One region of the Pantoea allii genome, then DNA from elsewhere that is predicted to be linked to it. Evidence: predicted binding sites of a transcription regulator. Region 1 holds the regulator's gene; the other holds the start of a gene.
The links. The regulator LexA, encoded in region 1, represses DNA repair genes until DNA is damaged. The targets are predictions, from matches to a motif close to TNCTGTATGTACATACAGNA.
Positions count from the first base shown of each region.

Region 1 (8,892 bases):
CTCTTCAGCATGGGATAGATCAGGCTGACCTGACGCAGCAGTTCGGCTTCGCTCAGGTTGCGATGCTGCTGCACAATCGCCGCAATCAGCGACGGCATGACCAGCATATGATGAATGTTATTACGGTAGTAGGTCATCAGTACCGCCTGCTCGCGCGGCAGAATAATGATGTCACCAATACTGTCTTTTTCACTCTCGAATTTGTTCATGCTGAGCGCATGATCCAGCAGGGCTTCGGCAGACATGTCGGGCAAGGTGGCATCCGGCGAGTAGGGCACGTTGCGCAGTAACTGGGTATAGCACTCCAGTTGCTCAACCAACTGCTCGCGGGTCAAAGAGCGCTGACGCGAAGCAAGCAGAGCGGTAACGCACAGGTTCATGGCATTCGCCGCGCCGGCTTCGTTAATACGCACCATGATGGTGGCCGCGATATCGTTCGCCGCCGGGGTCAACCAGCCGGGACGCTGTGCTTCAATGGGATCGATAGCATCGCGCCATTCAGGAACGTGCTTATTCAAATAATTTATCAGCGGTAGCGGCTCGCCAAAGTTCACGTAACCCTGACCGAGATTGCGCAGCTTACGTAAGCCGCGCACCATCTGCATGAAGCCTTCTTTCTCTTTCGTGGCACCGCGAAGCTCTTTCGCATAGGTGCCCACTTCCATGACATGTTCGTAACCGATGTATATAGGCACTAACGTGATAGGGCGCGTGCCGCCGCGTAGCATGGCCTGCAGCGTCATGGACAGCGTGCCGGTTTTCGGATCTAACAGCCGGCCGGTACGTGAACGGCCCCCTTCCACGAAGTACTCCACGGAATAGCCACGGGTAAAGAGTTCACCCAGGTATTCACGGAAGACGGTGGCATAGAGCTTGTTGCCTTTAAAGGTCCGGCGAATAAAGAAGGCACCCAGACGGCGGAAAATCGGCCCGGCAGGCCAGAAGTTCAGGTTAATACCGGCGGCGATGTGCGGCGGGACCAGCCCCTGGTGATACAGCACGTAAGACAGCAACAGGTAATCCATATGGCTGCGGTGGCAGGGCACATAAACAATTTCATGACCGTCCTGAGCCAGCTGGCGAACGCGCTCACCGCCGTTGACGTTGATGCCCTGATAAAGTCGACTCCAGAGCCAACCCATCACGCGATCCGTGACGCGAATCGCTTCGTAGGAGAAGTTGGCGGCAATCTCCTCCATCATTTCAACGGCGTTTTGCTGGGCTTTTTCATGCGAAACCTTCTTGCTGCGGGCTTCGTCTTCTACCGCTTTTTCTATCGCTTTCGATTGCAGCAGGCGATTGAACAAATCCTGACGCGCGGGCAGGCGCGGACCGACCGCTGCCAGACGCTGACGGGCAAAGTGGATACGAGCGACCCGGGCCAGTTTTTGCGCAATTGATTTATCCGTACCGTGTTCAGTCGCCATACGACGCAGGGAAACGGTTGGCGAGAAGCGCACAAAACTGTCGCGACCATGCCAGAGCACAGCAAAGAATTTTTGTACCCCATTTAACAAACGTAAATGAGGCGGATTATCTTCTCCCTGCACTTCCCGGCCGGGTGCGCGGCCGAACATGACGGAAACCGGTAACATCTGGATATCAAGCTCAGGGTTACTGCGGTGCAGATCGAGATACTCGTGGAAGATTTTTACCGACTCGACGCTGGGCACGAAATAGGGAAACACGCGTGGGCCATCGTGGATAAAGACATGACGCGGCAGCAAGGCCCCGTCAATCTCCAGCGGCGAAAGCGGATCGGGCAGCTCGTGCCTGATGCACTGCGCGCGCAAAGTCAGGAGATCGGCCTTTGAATCATAAGGCAGGACATACATAATAGGCCGGGTTGGGTCCAGCCCATGTTCGGATACGGGATCGGCCGGAATGGCCTTACTCTTTACCAGAAACGACAGGGGTAAATTCAGTAATTTATAAAAAAGTATACGCCAACCTGACATAGACAACATGAAGCCTCTTGTTAGCAAAGCGGCGCAAGCTTATCAGAAAGCGCAGCAAAAATCTGTGACAGCGACAATTGTGCGCTGCCCAATATTGACGTCAATCCTTTGAAAAGAGTTCCTTTATTATGACAAATAATGTCACCGGCCTTAACCGAATTGTGAAAGCTGCGGGCTATTCATGGCAAGGTCTTCGTGCTGCCTGGCAGCATGAAGCTGCTTTCCGTCAGGAAGCGGTTACCGCACTGGTAGCGATTATCCTGGCCTGCTGGCTGGATGTCGATAGCGTTTCGCGCATCCTGATGATTGGCTCTGTCGTACTGGTGATTATTGTTGAAGTCCTGAACAGTGCCATAGAAGCGGTGGTAGACCGCACCGGTCAGGAGCGGCATCCTCTTGCTGGACGAGCAAAAGACATGGGCTCCGCCGCCGTTTTCATCGCAATATTACTGGCCCTTTTTGTCTGGGGAACGCTGCTTTGGTCGCATTTGCGATAAGCGTTCCATCTCGCGTCAAATAACTGATTTTGGCCTGAGTTTTGGTTTCCATTTCACCAATACCTGTATATACTCACAGCGACTGTATAAACAACCAGGGGGCGGGATGAAAGCATTAACCAGCAGGCAGCAACAGGTCTACGACTTGATTCGCGACCACATTAATCAAACAGGCATGCCGCCAACGCGTGCAGAAATCGCCGCGCAGCTTGGTTTTCGTTCGCCAAATGCAGCCGAAGAACACCTGAAAGCACTGGCGCGTAAAGGCGTGATTGAAATCGTCTCTGGTGCGTCCCGCGGTATCCGTTTGTTAATGGAAGAAGAGCCATCAGACGGCCTGCCGTTGATTGGTCGCGTCGCCGCCGGTGAGCCATTACTGGCCCAGGAACACATTGAAACGCATTACAAAGTAGATCCTGACATGTTCAAGCCTGCAGCGGATTTCCTGTTGCGCGTGAGCGGAATGTCGATGAAAGATATCGGCATTATGGATGGTGATTTGCTGGCGGTTCACAAAACGCAGGAAGTGCGTAATGGTCAGGTTGTGGTTGCGCGTATTGATGATGAAGTCACGGTAAAACGCTGGAAGAAACAGGGTTCTGTGGTGCATCTCTTACCTGAAAACAACGATTTCGAGCCTATCATTGTTGACACACGTGCCCAGTCTCTCACCGTTGAAGGTCTGGCTGTCGGCATTGTCCGTAACGGTGAGTGGTTGTAAAACCCGTTAAGGTTATTGGCATGCGTCAATCTTAACGTTCTCCAGTCTGCCCTTACTTTGCCGCTGTGGGTTTATCTCTGGCCCCGGCGGTTTATCGCACGGATTCAAGAATGCGCTTTCTGACAGCTACCGATAAAAACCTGTGGCGGTTAGCGCTGCCCATGATCCTGTCAAATATCACGGTTCCTCTGCTCGGTCTGGTCGACACGGCCGTGATCGGCCATCTTGACAGCCCGGTTTATCTGGGTGGTGTGGCTGTCGGTACGACCATCACCAGCTTCATCTTCATGTTGCTGCTTTTTCTGCGTATGAGTACCACGGGCTTAACGGCTCAGGCATTGGGTGCGGGTGATAAGACCGCTCTGGCGCGAGCGCTGACTCAGCCACTGCTCATCGCGCTGGTCGCGGGCCTCTTATTTATCTTCCTTCGCTATCCCGTTACGACGTTAGCCACCCGCTTTATTGGTGGGGACCCCGCGGTATTGGAGCAGGCAGCCCTGTTTATCCATATTCGCTGGCTCAGTGCGCCCGCAACGCTGGCTAATTTAGTCATCCTGGGCTGGCTGCTGGGCGTTCAGTATGCCAGGGCACCGGTCATCTTGCTGGTGGTAGGTAACGTCATTAATATCCTGTTGGATCTCTGGCTCGTGCTGGGTTTGCACTGGGGCGTGGCGGGTGCCGCTAGCGCCACCGCGCTGGCAGAATACGCAACGTTACTGGTCGGTGCGGTGATGGTGTGGCGCGTACTAACGCTGCGGGGTATCACCTTGGAGATGCTCACTCACAGCTGGCGCGGCGACATCCACCGCCTTCTTCGCCTTAATCGCGATATTTTACTGCGCACCTTGCTGTTGCAGCTCTGCTTTGCCTCTCTTACCGTGCTCGGCGCCCGCATTGGCCCTGACGTCGTCGCGGTCAATGCCATCCTGTTAATGTTCATTACGTTCACCGCCTACGCGCTGGATGGGTTTGCCTACGCCGTAGAAGCCTTTGCCGGTGAAGCGCACGGGGCAAAAAACGGCACCCGGCTGCAGCAGGTATGGCTATCTGCCTGTCGTCAGGCGCTGGTGGTGGCGCTGTTTTTCTCACTCGTCTATGCCCTGTTTGGCTATCAGATAGTGGCATTCCTCACCTCTATCCATGCGCTGCAACAGGCCGCTGACCGCTTTTTGATCTGGCAGATTGTCATGCCGCTAATCGGCGTCTGGTGCTATCTGTTGGATGGCATGTTTATTGGTGCGACAAAGGGAAGAGAAATGCGTAACAGCATGGCGGTGGCTGCCTTGGGCTATTTCCTGACGCTCGCTACGGTGCCCCTGCTCGGCAACCATGGTTTGTGGCTGGCGATAGCGGTCTTCCTTGCCCTGCGTGGCTTATCCTTGTGGCTGGTCTGGCGTAAACACTGGCGCAATGGCACCTGGTTCACTGCCTGATCGCTGAACCGGAATTATGACGCAGGATACATATTATTTTCATTTTTTCCGGCAAACCTGAAATTACCTACTACAATTAACTTTGAATGGCGCTGTTAAGTAGCGCTTTATATCGTGATTTTGTTTAACTGCAAAATAAAACGAAACCGAAGGATGACGTGGAGGTCTGCAATGAATAAAGACGAAGCGAGTGGTAACTGGAAACAGTTCAAAGGAAAGATGAAAGAGAAATGGGGCAAGCTGACCGACGATGATATGCAAGTCATTGAAGGTAAACGCGATCAGCTGGTCGGAAAAATTCAGGAACGTTACGGCTACGCGAAAGAAGAAGCGGAGAAAGAAGTAACGGCCTGGGAAGGTTCCAACAAAGATTACCGCTGGTAATCACGCTTTCAGGGACGCTCCTACCCGGGTCGGTACGCTCATGCCGGCCACCGCACAAGGATGTGCACATTAACCCTGTAACCCCAACCCTGTAACCCCAACCCTGTAACCTCAACCCTGTTAACCCCGTTTACCGCGCTTTTTCCCTTCAGTCTGATGGTCGTGATCACAATGTTCATGATGTTCACAGGCCTCAACTTCAGCACAGTTCTCACATAAACCATGAGCTTCAATCACGCTATGGCGTAGCACAAAGTGTGCCTCCTGAGCTAAAGACGCGATGATCTGCTCTGCGCCTTGAGCCTGCTTCTCTGTCACCCCAGCACAGCGATCGCAAACCAGCATAACCGACGTATGCGCAGGCGCTTCGAAGTGATGACACATGACATAACTGTTATTCGATTCAACCCGATGAATAAAACCCTGTTCGAGCAAGAAATCCAGCGCACGATAAACGGTAGGCGGCTTAGCCTGCGGCTCGCTAACCCGCAACTGATCAAGCAGGTCATAAGCACTGATAGAGCCTGGCTGTCCGGCCATCAACCGTAGCACTTCTGCTCGCTGGGTCGTCAGGCGAACACCGCGCTGTAAACACAGCTTCTCAGCCTGGGTCATAATTTGCTCTGGCGTCATGGTTGACATGGCGTTTCTCCGCTAGACAGGTGATGTTATCTTATCACAATAATCGTTATGACGTTGAACCTTGCCGCCAGCCAGACAGCGCCCGCCTACACGCTTCTGTTTCTTCCCTTCCGTTCGCTTATCCTTTGCTGAAAGCTGGCTTCGTACCAGTCTGTTTCAGAATGTTTATAGATATTTTTTACTTTTACTTTACATCTCACTGAGTTAAGAACTAATGTTTAAATGTTCTTAATAAAGTGCTGGCCCAGACTGGATTTGCCTGAAGCATTTTCGGCGGGAACCTCACATATCGGATCGAAAAATAATCAATCCACGGAATTGCGCCACTATTTACTCTGAATTCACAGCAATAAAGCGTTAGCAATCCTCCACAATGGAGCTAACAAACTATTCAGTCGTTAATGTATTAACGGCAATATTTCAGGTGATGATAAGCAAATGGCAAAATTAACCGTTCCACGTTCCGTTCTGGTTTTTCCTGCAGTATTCAATGCCCTGGTTTTTTCATCTTCCGCACTGGCCGCCGGAACCTGGTATGATGCCCGCAACGACGCCATGGGCGGAACGGGCGTGGCGTCCTCAAACTACGGTTCGGCTGTGTTGGCTAACCCGGCGTTAATGACCAAAGCCAGGCCCGACGATAACGTCAGCATTATTATTCCCAGTGCCGGTGTGCAAATCACGGACAAAGACAAGATGGTCGATAAGATCGATACCATCACGGATACGGTAAATCGCTATCAGGATCTGTTCGGCAACGCCACAGGATTTGAGCTGTTACGCCGTATCCCGCAAATCCAGGCTGCCTCCGGCGACTTAGCCAATACGCTCAGGGATTTACGCGGTAATAAAGCCAATGCCACAGCGGGTGCGGCAATCGCCGTAACCATTCCCAATGAAACACTGCCTTTTGCCTTTATCACCAAGGCTTACGGTACGGCGCACGTTCGCGCGAATGTGAAAGAAGGTGACATCGTTATTCTGCAGGGCGTTGCTGATGGCACCTTTGCAGGTATTCCTGGCGGTGCCTTTGGCCTGGCGAACGTTCAAAACCTGCTGGGCTCCAGCGCGAATGGCCTGGCGGCGTTGAATACGGATTACGGTATTTCCGTTGCCCATGAGTTCACGATTGCCGGACAACCTGTCTCAATCGGTATTACGCCAAAACTGCAAAAAACCTGGCTGTATAATTACTCCGCCAGCGTCTATAACTACGACAAAAACGATTTGCGCGACGGTCGTTACCGCAGCACCGAAAGCGGTTTTAACATCGATGCCGGTGTGGCGACGGTCTTCGCCGAAAACTGGACGCTGGGCGTGACCGGACAAAACCTGGTTTCCCGCGATCTGCAAACGAAAGAAGTGAACGGCTATCGCGATACTTACGAAATCCGCCCATTAGTGACGGCGGGCTTAGCATGGGATAAAGGCCCCGTTACCCTGACCGGTGATGTTGATCTGACCGAAACCCACCGCTTTAAATCGCAGGAAAACAGCCAGTACGCTGGCGTAGGTGCGGAATACCGCGTGCTGGAGTGGTTGCAGTTACGTGCCGGTTACCGCGCGGACATGCGTTCTACTGATGAAAACGTGGCCACAGCCGGTTTCGGTGTGTCACCGTTCAACAACTCTGTGCATCTGGATCTGGCTGGCTCAGTGGGCCAAAACAATACCTGGGGTGCAATGGCACAGCTTGGATTTAATTTCTAATCCCTTGCCATTAACGGGCGGGCGATACCTTGTCGTCCGCCCTTATGCTATCCTTGCGCAGAATATCATCACTGTTAACTACCGGATCGACTGCGCTTCATGACCGATACTTTTTCATCCCAACGCTTTTCTGTTGCCCCCATGCTCGACTGGACCGATCGTCACTGTCGCTACTTTCATCGTCAGCTCACTGCGGACACGCTGCTGTATACCGAAATGGTAACGACGGGCGCAATCATTCACGGCAAAGGCGATTATCTGGCATACAGCGAACAGGAGCATCCGGTCGCGTTGCAACTGGGCGGAAGCGATCCCGCAGCCCTGGCACAGTGTGCGGCGCTGGCGGAACAGCGCGGCTACGATGAAGTGAACCTCAATGTGGGTTGCCCGTCAGATCGGGTACAGAATGGTCGCTTTGGTGCCTGCCTGATGGCGGAAGCCGGCCTGGTCGCAGACGGTATCAACGCGATGCGCGATGTGGTGGATATCCCGGTAACGGTTAAAACCCGTATCGGCATTGACGATCAGGACAGCTATGCTTTCCTTACCGACTTTATCGGCACCGTGGCAGAGCGCGGTGGCTGTGACACCTTTATTATCCATGCCCGTAAAGCCTGGCTTTCTGGCCTCAGCCCGAAAGAGAACCGTGAGATCCCGCCGCTGGATTATCCGCGGGTTTACCAGTTAAAGCGCGATTTCCCGCAGTTGACGATTGCGATCAACGGTGGCGTGAAAACGCTGGAAGAGGCAAAAACGCACCTTCAGCATCTGGACGGCGTGATGATGGGCCGTGAAGCCTATCAAAACCCCGGTATCCTGGCGCAGGTGGATCGTGAGTTATTTGGCCGCGATCGTCCTGCGGTCGATCCGGTCGCGGTGGTGCGGGCTATGTATCCTTATATTGAAGCGGAACTCACCAAAGGGACTTACCTTGGCCATGTTACGCGCCATATGTTGGGCCTGTTCCAGGGGATTCCTGGCGCGCGTCAGTGGCGACGTCACCTCAGTGAAAACGCCCACAAGCCCGGTGCCGATGTCCGTGTACTGGAGGCGGCGCTAGCCCTGGTCGCCGACAAAATTCCTCAGGAAGCATAATCCTGCAAAACCAGCCACCCGGCTGGTTTTTTTAACACCAACAGTTGGTTAATTTCATCAATTGTGGGTTTCGTTTTTTCTGCTATTTCTATTAAAATCAAAAAGTTAACCTTTGGCACGTTTCTTGTAATAGTCAGTGTATTGATAACGAGGAGCTCCAAAATGGATATTCTTTTTGTGTTGGGTTTTTTCCTGATGCTGTTACTGACCGGCGTGTCCCTGTTAGGCGTGATTGCTGCCCTGATCGTCGCAACGGTGGTAATGTTTGTAGGTGGCATGCTGGCACTGATTGTGAAGGTTTTGCCCTGGTTAATCCTGGCGGTGGCAGCGGTATGGCTTTATCGCCGCTTTTTTACAGACGAAGAGACGCGCCGACGCAACAGGCTTAAACGCCGCTTTAGCCGGCTGGAAAAAGACGGCTGGTACTAAATGTGTCCGGGATCACAGGGTGT
Region 1 covers NZ_CP125958.1:4,345,123-4,354,014, reverse strand. The annotation lists gene plsB (glycerol-3-phosphate 1-O-acyltransferase PlsB) at 1-1,958, opposite strand, end outside; gene QNH99_RS20410 (diacylglycerol kinase) at 2,087-2,455, shown strand; gene lexA (transcriptional repressor LexA) at 2,562-3,176, shown strand; gene dinF (MATE family efflux transporter DinF) at 3,287-4,609, shown strand; gene QNH99_RS20395 (CsbD family protein) at 4,781-4,993, shown strand; gene zur (zinc uptake transcriptional repressor Zur) at 5,114-5,635, opposite strand; gene traF (conjugal transfer protein TraF) at 6,074-7,345, shown strand; gene dusA (tRNA dihydrouridine(20/20a) synthase DusA) at 7,445-8,440, shown strand; gene pspG (envelope stress response protein PspG) at 8,603-8,869, shown strand.

Region 2 (8,892 bases), 1.1 Mb from region 1:
GCCCGCCGCCGCAAAGGCGCGGGTGACCCGACGAATTTCATCCAGCGAGAGAAAGCTTTTATTGCGGATACCGTTTGGCTGGTAGCCATCCGGCAGGCAATAGGTACAACGGAAGTTGCAGACATCCGTGACCGACAGGCGCAAATAGTAAAATTTGCGCGAAAATGCATCAGTAAATTGTGACACCAGAACACCTTTCCAGTTCGGGAGATGCAGTCATTTCTTCCTGCACCCTGGCAGCGCGAAGGCTACGGCCTGAATCCCCTATCCGCAGACGTAGGCATTCAGGCTTGAGTGTACGTTAACCGGCTGGTCAACGCGGTCTACAGATGGTAGCGCGATTAGTGATTATGCGCCATCCACGGCTTTTACTCTCTGTGCTCCAGTAACGTTAACTTTCACCGTATTTCGCCCACAGGATAAGTTAACATGGCCGGTAAGCATTGACGTAAATCACCCTCGTCTGCATCAATAGTGCGCATAAGCGCCGCAGACGCGAAAAAGGAGAAGTATGAATCGAACACTGGCGGACCTTGATCGCGTGGTGGCCTTAGGGGGCGGACACGGATTAGGACGCGTGATGTCTGCCCTGTCTCCCCTGGGTTCACGCCTGACAGGCATTGTCACCACCACCGATAACGGCGGCTCCACAGGCCGCATTCGTCGCGCCGAAGGCGGTATTGCCTGGGGCGACTTGCGTAACTGTATTAACCAGTTGATTACCGAGCCGAGCGTGGCATCTGCCATGTTCGAATACCGCTTTACCGGCAACGGTGAACTGGCCGGACACAACCTGGGCAACCTGATACTCAAAGCGCTGGATCACCTTAGCGTACGCCCGCTGGAAGTGGTTAACATCATCCGAAACCTGCTAAAGGTCGACGCCTTTTTAATTCCTATGTCTGAACAGCCGGTTGATTTAGTGGCAACCGATGTCGAGGGCAATGCCGTTTACGGTGAAACCGCCATCGACGAGATGAAACTTCCGCCTCAGGAACTGATGCTGCACCCTGCCGTACACCCCACCCGGGAAGCGCTCGACGCCGTTGCAGAGGCCGATCTGATCCTGATTGGGCCTGGCAGTTTTTACACCAGCCTGATGCCCATTCTGCTCATGAAAGAGATGGCCCAGGCGTTACGGCGCACCCCCGCCAATATGGTGTTTATCGGCAATCTGGGCCGGGAGTTGAGTCCTGCGGCGGCCACACTTACCGTGGCCGATAAACTGGCGATGATGGAACACTACATTGGCAAGCGGGTGATTGACGCCATCGTGGTTGGCCCGTCCACGGATGTCAGCCGGGTGGAAAACCGCCTGATTATTCGTGAACCGCTGGAGGCGGCCGATATCAAATATCGTCACGACCGCCAGCTGCTCCGCGCCGCGCTGGAACACGCTATTCAGGGGTTTAACTGAATTACGACACCGCAATAAATAACGTGCGCAATTCTTGCAGTTGATCGCGCAGGCCAGCCGCCTGTTCGAACTCCAGGTTTTGCGCATGTTGCTGCATCTGCCCTTCCAGCTCGTGAATCTTTTTCTGCAATGCCTGCGGCGATAACGCCAGGTAATCGGCATTGCTTTCGGCCGCACCGCGTTTGCTGGGTTTGGCTTTGCCGCGGGTTTTCACCACGTTATTGCCCAGCTCCAGGATATCGGTGATTTTCTTATTCAGGCCCTGCGGCACAATGCCGTTTTCTTCATTGTGGCGCTGCTGCTTTTCACGGCGGCGATCGGTTTCTTCAATCGCCCTCGCCATTGAAGGCGTGATTTTATCGCCGTAGAGAATCGCTTTACCGTTGATGTTACGCGCCGCACGACCAATGGTCTGAATCAGCGAGCGTTCCGAACGCAGGAAGCCCTCTTTGTCCGCATCCAGAATCGCCACCAGCGACACTTCGGGCATATCCAGCCCTTCTCGCAACAGGTTAATCCCCACCAATACGTCAAATTTACCCAGACGCAGGTCACGGATGATTTCCATACGTTCCACGGTATCAATATCCGAGTGCAGATAGCGCACTTTTTCGCCGTGCTCTTCCAGGTACTCGGTCAGGTCTTCCGCCATGCGTTTGGTCAGGACGGTAACCAGTACACGTTCATTGACGGTGACGCGTTTGCGGATCTCTGACAGCAGATCGTCAACCTGGGTCGCGACGGGCCGCACTTCGAGGATCGGGTCCAGCAGGCCGGTCGGACGCACCACCTGGTCAATCACCTCGTCGCCGGATTTTTCCAGCTCGTATTTGCCTGGCGTTGCCGATACATAAATCGTTTGCGGTGCCAGTGCCTCGAACTCTTCAAACTTCATTGGGCGGTTATCCAGCGCCGAGGGCAGACGGAAACCGTATTCCACCAATGTCTCTTTACGCGCCCGGTCACCACGATACATGCCGCCAATTTGCGGAATCGTCACGTGGGACTCATCCACCACCAGCAGGCCATCTGCCGGGAGATAGTCAAACAGGGTCGGCGGCGCTTCTCCAGGCCCACGGCCCGAAAGGTAACGCGAGTAGTTTTCGATGCCGGAGCAGTAGCCCAGCTCCCCCATCATCTCCAGATCAAACTGGGTACGCTGGGTGATACGCTGCTCTTCCAGCAGTTTGTTATTTTCCAGCAGGTTTTTACGCCGGTCGGCCAGCTCGACTTTGATGTCTTCCATGGCCTGTAAAATGCGCTCACGCGGTGTGACATAGTGCGTCTTGGGATAGATCGTAAAGCGCGGCACCACTGACTCAACCTGGCCGGTGAGCGGGTCAAACAATGACAGGCGCTCCACCTCTTCATCAAATAATTCGATCCGTAGCGCAATGTCGTCAGATTCCGCAGGGAACACATCGATAACCTCGCCGCGCACCCGGAAGGTCCCGCGCTGGAACGCCTGATCGTTGCGGGTGTACTGCAGCTCTGACAGGCGGCGCAGGATGCTGCGTTGATCGATAATCATACCGCGCGTTAAGTGCAGCATCATTTTCAAATAAAGATCGGGATCGCCCAGGCCATAAATCGCCGACACCGATGCGACGACGATAACATCGCGCCGCTCCAGCAAGGCTTTTGTGGCGGAAAGACGCATTTGCTCAATGTGTTCGTTAACCGAGGCATCCTTTTCGATAAAGGTGTCGGAACTCGGCACATAGGCTTCAGGTTGGTAGTAATCGTAGTAAGAGACAAAAAACTCCACGGCGTTGTCCGGAAAGAACTCTTTCATCTCACCATACAGCTGCGCCGCCAGGGTTTTGTTGGGCGCTAATACCATGGTGGGCCGATTGAGATCGGCGATTACGTTAGCGACGGTAAAGGTTTTACCCGATCCGGTGACGCCTAATAACGTCTGGTGCGCCAGTCCATCTTCCAGTCCGGCTTCCAGACGACGAATCGCTTCCGGCTGATCGCCAGAAGGCTTGAAAGCGGAGTTCAGTTTAAAATCTTTACTCATGAATAGGGTTCCTGCAGAAGAAAGACGGCGGGCAGCCCATTATTTTACTCTGCTATGCCGATTTTGCCAGAAAAAAATACTGGATATAATAACAGTAATGATGCACAGTAACGGACATCACTTTCCGCTTGACTCTTTGGCTTTATCCCTTGCTGTCGGCTGTTTTTGTTGCGCCAGGTTATCCCCAAGCCAGGCCCTGATTTAACATTTGTCAAGCATGTGTCATAAAATTGCAGTTTGATGAATCGGCACCAATCCGGCAGGCTTGTTTTTTGATAACCCATTGATTTATAGCCGCTACTTTAAAAAGCCCAGATTCTCATCATCCAGTTACCAGGCCCCGTATTTCCTCGCTTCTAACCTGTTTTCATTATCTAATGCACAAGGTTATCCACAGGAATAGTGGATAACTGATGACAGCCCTTTGCACATCAGCTGTGTATAATTTTTTTCGTCGTCATGGCGGCCCTAAAAAAAATTTTTTTTTCGCTTAATTTCTGACACTAACTGGCAGGATTGAGCTACCGCAGCGGCACTCGCCTTGATCTGCGACAACCCCTTTTCTTTTTTTTATTTTTTGTGGTCTGGCACCTGCCCCATTAGCGAGCAGACGCACTTCATCACGCCTTTCGCCTGCACCGCCGTTGCACCGCGCCTTAAGCTAAGGCTGGCATTGTTCATTTTTCTTTATCTTTAAATGATGGTATTTCCGCAGGTTAAGCCAGCCACAGGGGGCAATAATGACTCTGGCCTGGGAATTGCATAACGTTTTACCAGCGTAGTACAGGCAATAGCGGTGTTGAAGATCCCGCTATCTCATTAGAGCGATTTACCAGAGATGAACGGCGAAAGCATTCAGGTTAATTATCTGGAAGGAGCGCGTCAGATGTTAAGTTTACGGTCGGTGAATCAGTTTTACGGTAAAAATCATATTCTCTGGAATGTGGATCTGGACCTGCCTCCCGGCACCTGCACCGGCATACTGGGACGGCCAGGCATGGGGAAAACCACCCTGGTCAACTGCATTATGGGGAAGCTGCCTATAAACAGCGGGACCATTAGCTGGCAGCAGGATGGTTCGCCGCCTGAGGACCTGTTGTCCCAGCCTGCAGAGCTGCGCGCCCGTCAGGGCATTGGCTATGTTCCGCAGGGGCGACATATTTTTACTCAGATGAGCGTCGAGGATAATTTACTCATCGCTTTACTGGCAGGCGCACAACCGCGTGACGGCTATCGGGCTATCCCGGAAATGATATTCGACCTGCTGCCGGCGCTTTATTCGTTGCGTCAACAGCGTAGCGGCGATTTGCCCGTCTATCAGCAGCAGCAACTGGCGCTGGCCCGTGCGCTGGTCTTACAGCCGCGCCTGCTGATTCTGGATGAGCCTGCCGACGGTATGGCACCCTGGCTGGAAGAAGAGATGGGGAATCTGATTCGTCGCCTGAACCGCGACTATGGCCTGACGATTTTGCTGCTTGAACAGCGGGTTTCATTGATTCGCCGCGTGGCTGACAACTTTTTACTGCTGCATCGCGGCCGCAATGTGGCTCAGGGCAACGTCACCCAGCTGGATGACGGTACCCTGGATAAATGGTTAACCGTGGCCTGATTCGCCAGGCAGCGTCAGGTACTGACCACAGTCAGCCTGCTGGCCCTCATCCGTTAACCAGGGAATCACACCCAGACAAGGTGCCGGAAGGCGCTGTGTTAAGGCCGTGAGGTATTCCTGATAGCGCCGACCGGGCGGCTGTACCGTATTGGCGATCCAGCCCGCCAGTCGCAGACCGCGCGCGCGGACAGCATCGGCCGTCAGCATGGCATGATTAATACATCCCAGCTTAACGCCCACCACCAAAATCACCGGCAGTTGCTCCGCCTCTACCCAGTCTGCATAGGTTTGCGTCTCAGAAAGCGGCGTGTACCAGCCGCCTGCTCCCTCGACCAGAATCCACTCGGCCAGCGGCTCAAGTTCACGCAGCCCCGCCGACAGGGTGGCAAACTCAATCGGTCTGCCCTCATCCGCGCTGACGATATGCGGCGAGGTTGGCTCCATAAACGCCAGCGGATTCACCTGCTCGTAGCGCAGCGCGACGTTGCTGTAACGCTGTAACGCCAGCGCATCGCTGTTACGCACGCCTGACGCAGTTAACTCACAGCCCGAGGCAACAGGTTTATAGCCTGCACAACGATAACCTGCAGCCGTGGCAGCCTGCAGCAGCGCCGCACTGGCCACCGTTTTACCGACTTCGGTGTCGGTGCCGGTCACAAACCAGCGTTTCATGATTTCGTCACTCCAAACATCACATGGTAACTGAGGCGAAAACCCTGCTCATCCCGGGGCCAGTGGGCTTCGAGTTGAGCAAGACGTTGACCCGTCAACAAACAGGCGGATCGCCCGCTATGCAAATGGGTTGCCCCGATGCCCTTCAGAGAGCGCATCGCGCTGAGGGCATCGGGGAAATGCAAGATAAAGGTTTGTGCATGGCAGTGCAGATGCTGAGTTTCACAGGCGGCGGCAATCTCCTGCGCGGGCAGGAAGCGATTAGCGTGCAGGCTGCCATCCAGGTGCGACCAGGCCTGATGGACTTCGTGCAGAGAGCCCGCGCTCAGGGTGGAAAAAAGCAAACAGCCGCCAGGCTTTAGTACCCGGTTAAACTGCGTTAGCGCCCCCTGCAAATCTTCGCTCCATTGCACCACCAGGTTGCTCCATACCAGGTCAACGCACTGGTTTGCCAACGGCAGCGCATCGATATCCCCTGCCAGATAGTGATGTGCGACGCCATTTTGCCGGGCCTGGTGCAACATCTGCGCCGACAGGTCCAACGCGGTGACCTGTTTGCCCCGCTCGTGCCATATCCGGCTGTACCAGCCGGTCCCACAACCGGCATCCAGCACCTGCAGGCCAGTGCGCGCGGGGGCCCACGCCAGCAGTGCATCACCGCTCAACCGTTGGAGTTCGGCATGGTGATCATACTGGGAGGCCGCGCGACCAAAGGCTCTGGCAACGGCGCGTTTATCAACCTGCAGCGTCATGCAGCGCCTCCAGTAAGACATCAATATCGTCTGGCTGATGGGCGGCCGTCAGCGTAATACGTAAACGCGCTGTCCCCGGTGGCACCGTTGGTGGACGGATCGCACTGACCCAACAGCCCGCACGGGCTAAGCGCGCAGACAGCGCCAGCGCCTGCCCGTTATCGCCAACGATCAACGGCTGAATCGCGCTGGACGAATCCATAAGCGCCCAGGGCAATGAGGCCGCCCCGTGACGAAAATGGGCGATGTTGTGAGCTAGACGTTGGCGATATTCATCGCCCGCCTGCACCTGTTTAAGCGCGGCTAACAGCGCGCTGGCCTGGGCCGGCGGCATCGCGGTGGAGTAAATCAGATGGCGGGAAAATTGCAGAAAATAATCGGCGGTAGCCTCATCACACAACAACGCGGCGCCACTGACACCGAAGGCTTTGCCAAAGGTCACCACCAGCAGGTCAGGTTTGATGCCCTGCGCCCAACAGCTGCCCCGCCCCTGTTCGCCGGTGATACCAATACCGTGCGCATCATCGACCAGCAACCCCGCGCGGGCCTGTTTCGCCTGAGCAGCAATCGCCTGTAAGGGCGCGCTATCGCCATCCATACTGAAAATGCCTTCGGTGACCACCAGCGTTTGCCCCTCGCAGGGCGCATCCAGCCGGGCAGCCAGGCTATGTGGATCGTTATGTGCAAAACGGCGCAGCTGCGCCGGGCTGAGGCTGGCGGCCTCCAGCAGCGAAGCATGAGTGAGTTTATCGGCCAGGATGCGGTCATTTTTCTCGGCTAACAGGTGAATGACCGCCTGGTTGGCCGCAAAGCCCGAAATAAACAGCAGTGCGCGCGGATAGCCCAGCCAGTCCGCCAGTTGGGCTTCCAGCTCAGCATGGAGGCGATGATAGCCGGTGACATGGCTTGATGCGCCCGCGCCAGCACCCGCCTGCGCCACGCCCTGTTGCCAGCCCGCGATCACGGCAGGATGCTGGCTCAGTCCAAGATAGTCGTTACTGGAAAAGTGGCGATACATCTGACCGGCATGGCGGATCAGGCGCGTTTGGTTCTCCTCAATCACCCGCCGTTCACGCCAGCCATCTTCAGCCCGGCGCTGCGTCAGCGCCTGCTGCATGCGTTGCTGCCAGCTCATTACAGCGCCGCGTTATAGAATTTTTCTGTGTCGGCGTGAAGCAGTTGCTCCGTTAACTGCTGCTGTTGTGCATTGTCGCCGTTGTCAGTCTGGGTATGTTCAGGATTCAGCCCCAGCTTGCGGAACAACAGCATATCTTTATCTTCTTCCGGGTTCGGCGTGGTCAGCAGTTTGCATCCGTAGAAAATGGAGTTCGCACCTGCCATAAAGCACATCGCCTGGGTCTGTTCGCTCATCTGCTCACGGCCCGCCGACAGGCGAACATGCGAGGTCGGCATCATGATACGGGCGACGGCGATGGTGCGGATAAAGTCGAACGGCTCAACGTCATCATTCTCTGCCAGCGGAGTGCCTTTGACCTTCACCAGCATGTTGATCGGCACGCTTTCCGGCGGCGTAGGCAGGTTCGCCAGTTGCACCAGCAGGCCCGCGCGGTCGTTCACCGTTTCACCCAGGCCCACAATCCCGCCAGAACAGACTTTAATGCCCGCCTGGCGCACTTTACCCAGCGTATCCAGGCGTTCCTGATAGCTACGTGTGGTAATGATATTGCCGTAAAACTCCGGCGAGGTATCCAGGTTGTGGTTGTAGAAATCGAGTCCGGCACTACCTAAACGCTGGGCCTGGCTGTCGCTCAGCGTGCCAAGCGTCATACAGGTTTCCATGCCCATCGCTTTAACGCCTTCCACCATTTTTTCCAGGTAAGGCATATCGCGGTCACTGGGGTTTTTCCACGCGGCACCCATGCAGAAGCGGCTCGAACCGGCAGCTTTGGCCTTTTGCGCGGAACGCAGTACCTCATCCACTTCCATCAGGCGCTCCGATTCCAGACCGGTCTTGTAACGGGCGCTTTGCGGGCAATATTTGCAGTCTTCAGGGCAGGCCCCGGTTTTGATCGACAGCAGCGTGCTGACCTGAACCTGACGGGGATCGAAGTGCTGGCGATGCACCTGCTGTGCCTCAAACATCAGTTCAAGAAAAGGCCGATCGAACAGCGCCTGCGCCTGGGCTATAGTCCAACGTTGTGACATTACATACTCCAAAAAAGGTGTCATCCCGACAGTTAACGTGGTTATACTTGTAAACTAAATCTTTTTATTTTGGTTTACAACTCCAATGTTTACTCCACAGGACGCTGAATTTGATCGCCAGCATATCTGGCATCCCTATACCTCAATGGCGCAGCCACTGCCCTGCTATCCGGTTGTTGCGGCTCGGGATTACCATCTGCAACTGGCAGATGGTCGCGAGCTGGTGGACGGGATGTCGTCGTGGTGGGCGGCG
Region 2 covers NZ_CP125958.1:3,263,495-3,272,386, forward strand. The annotation lists gene moaA (GTP 3',8-cyclase MoaA) at 1-189, opposite strand, end outside; molybdenum cofactor riboswitch at 176-309, opposite strand; gene QNH99_RS15435 (gluconeogenesis factor YvcK family protein) at 512-1,417, shown strand; gene uvrB (excinuclease ABC subunit UvrB) at 1,419-3,440, opposite strand; gene QNH99_RS15445 (ABC transporter ATP-binding protein) at 4,327-5,049, shown strand; gene bioD (dethiobiotin synthase) at 5,035-5,721, opposite strand; gene bioC (malonyl-ACP O-methyltransferase BioC) at 5,718-6,473, opposite strand; gene bioF (8-amino-7-oxononanoate synthase) at 6,457-7,608, opposite strand; gene bioB (biotin synthase BioB) at 7,608-8,639, opposite strand; gene bioA (adenosylmethionine--8-amino-7-oxononanoate transaminase) at 8,725-8,892, shown strand, end outside.
Region 2: a site for LexA is predicted at 3,518-3,537, ahead of uvrB (excinuclease ABC subunit UvrB). Genes of this name have one in related genera too.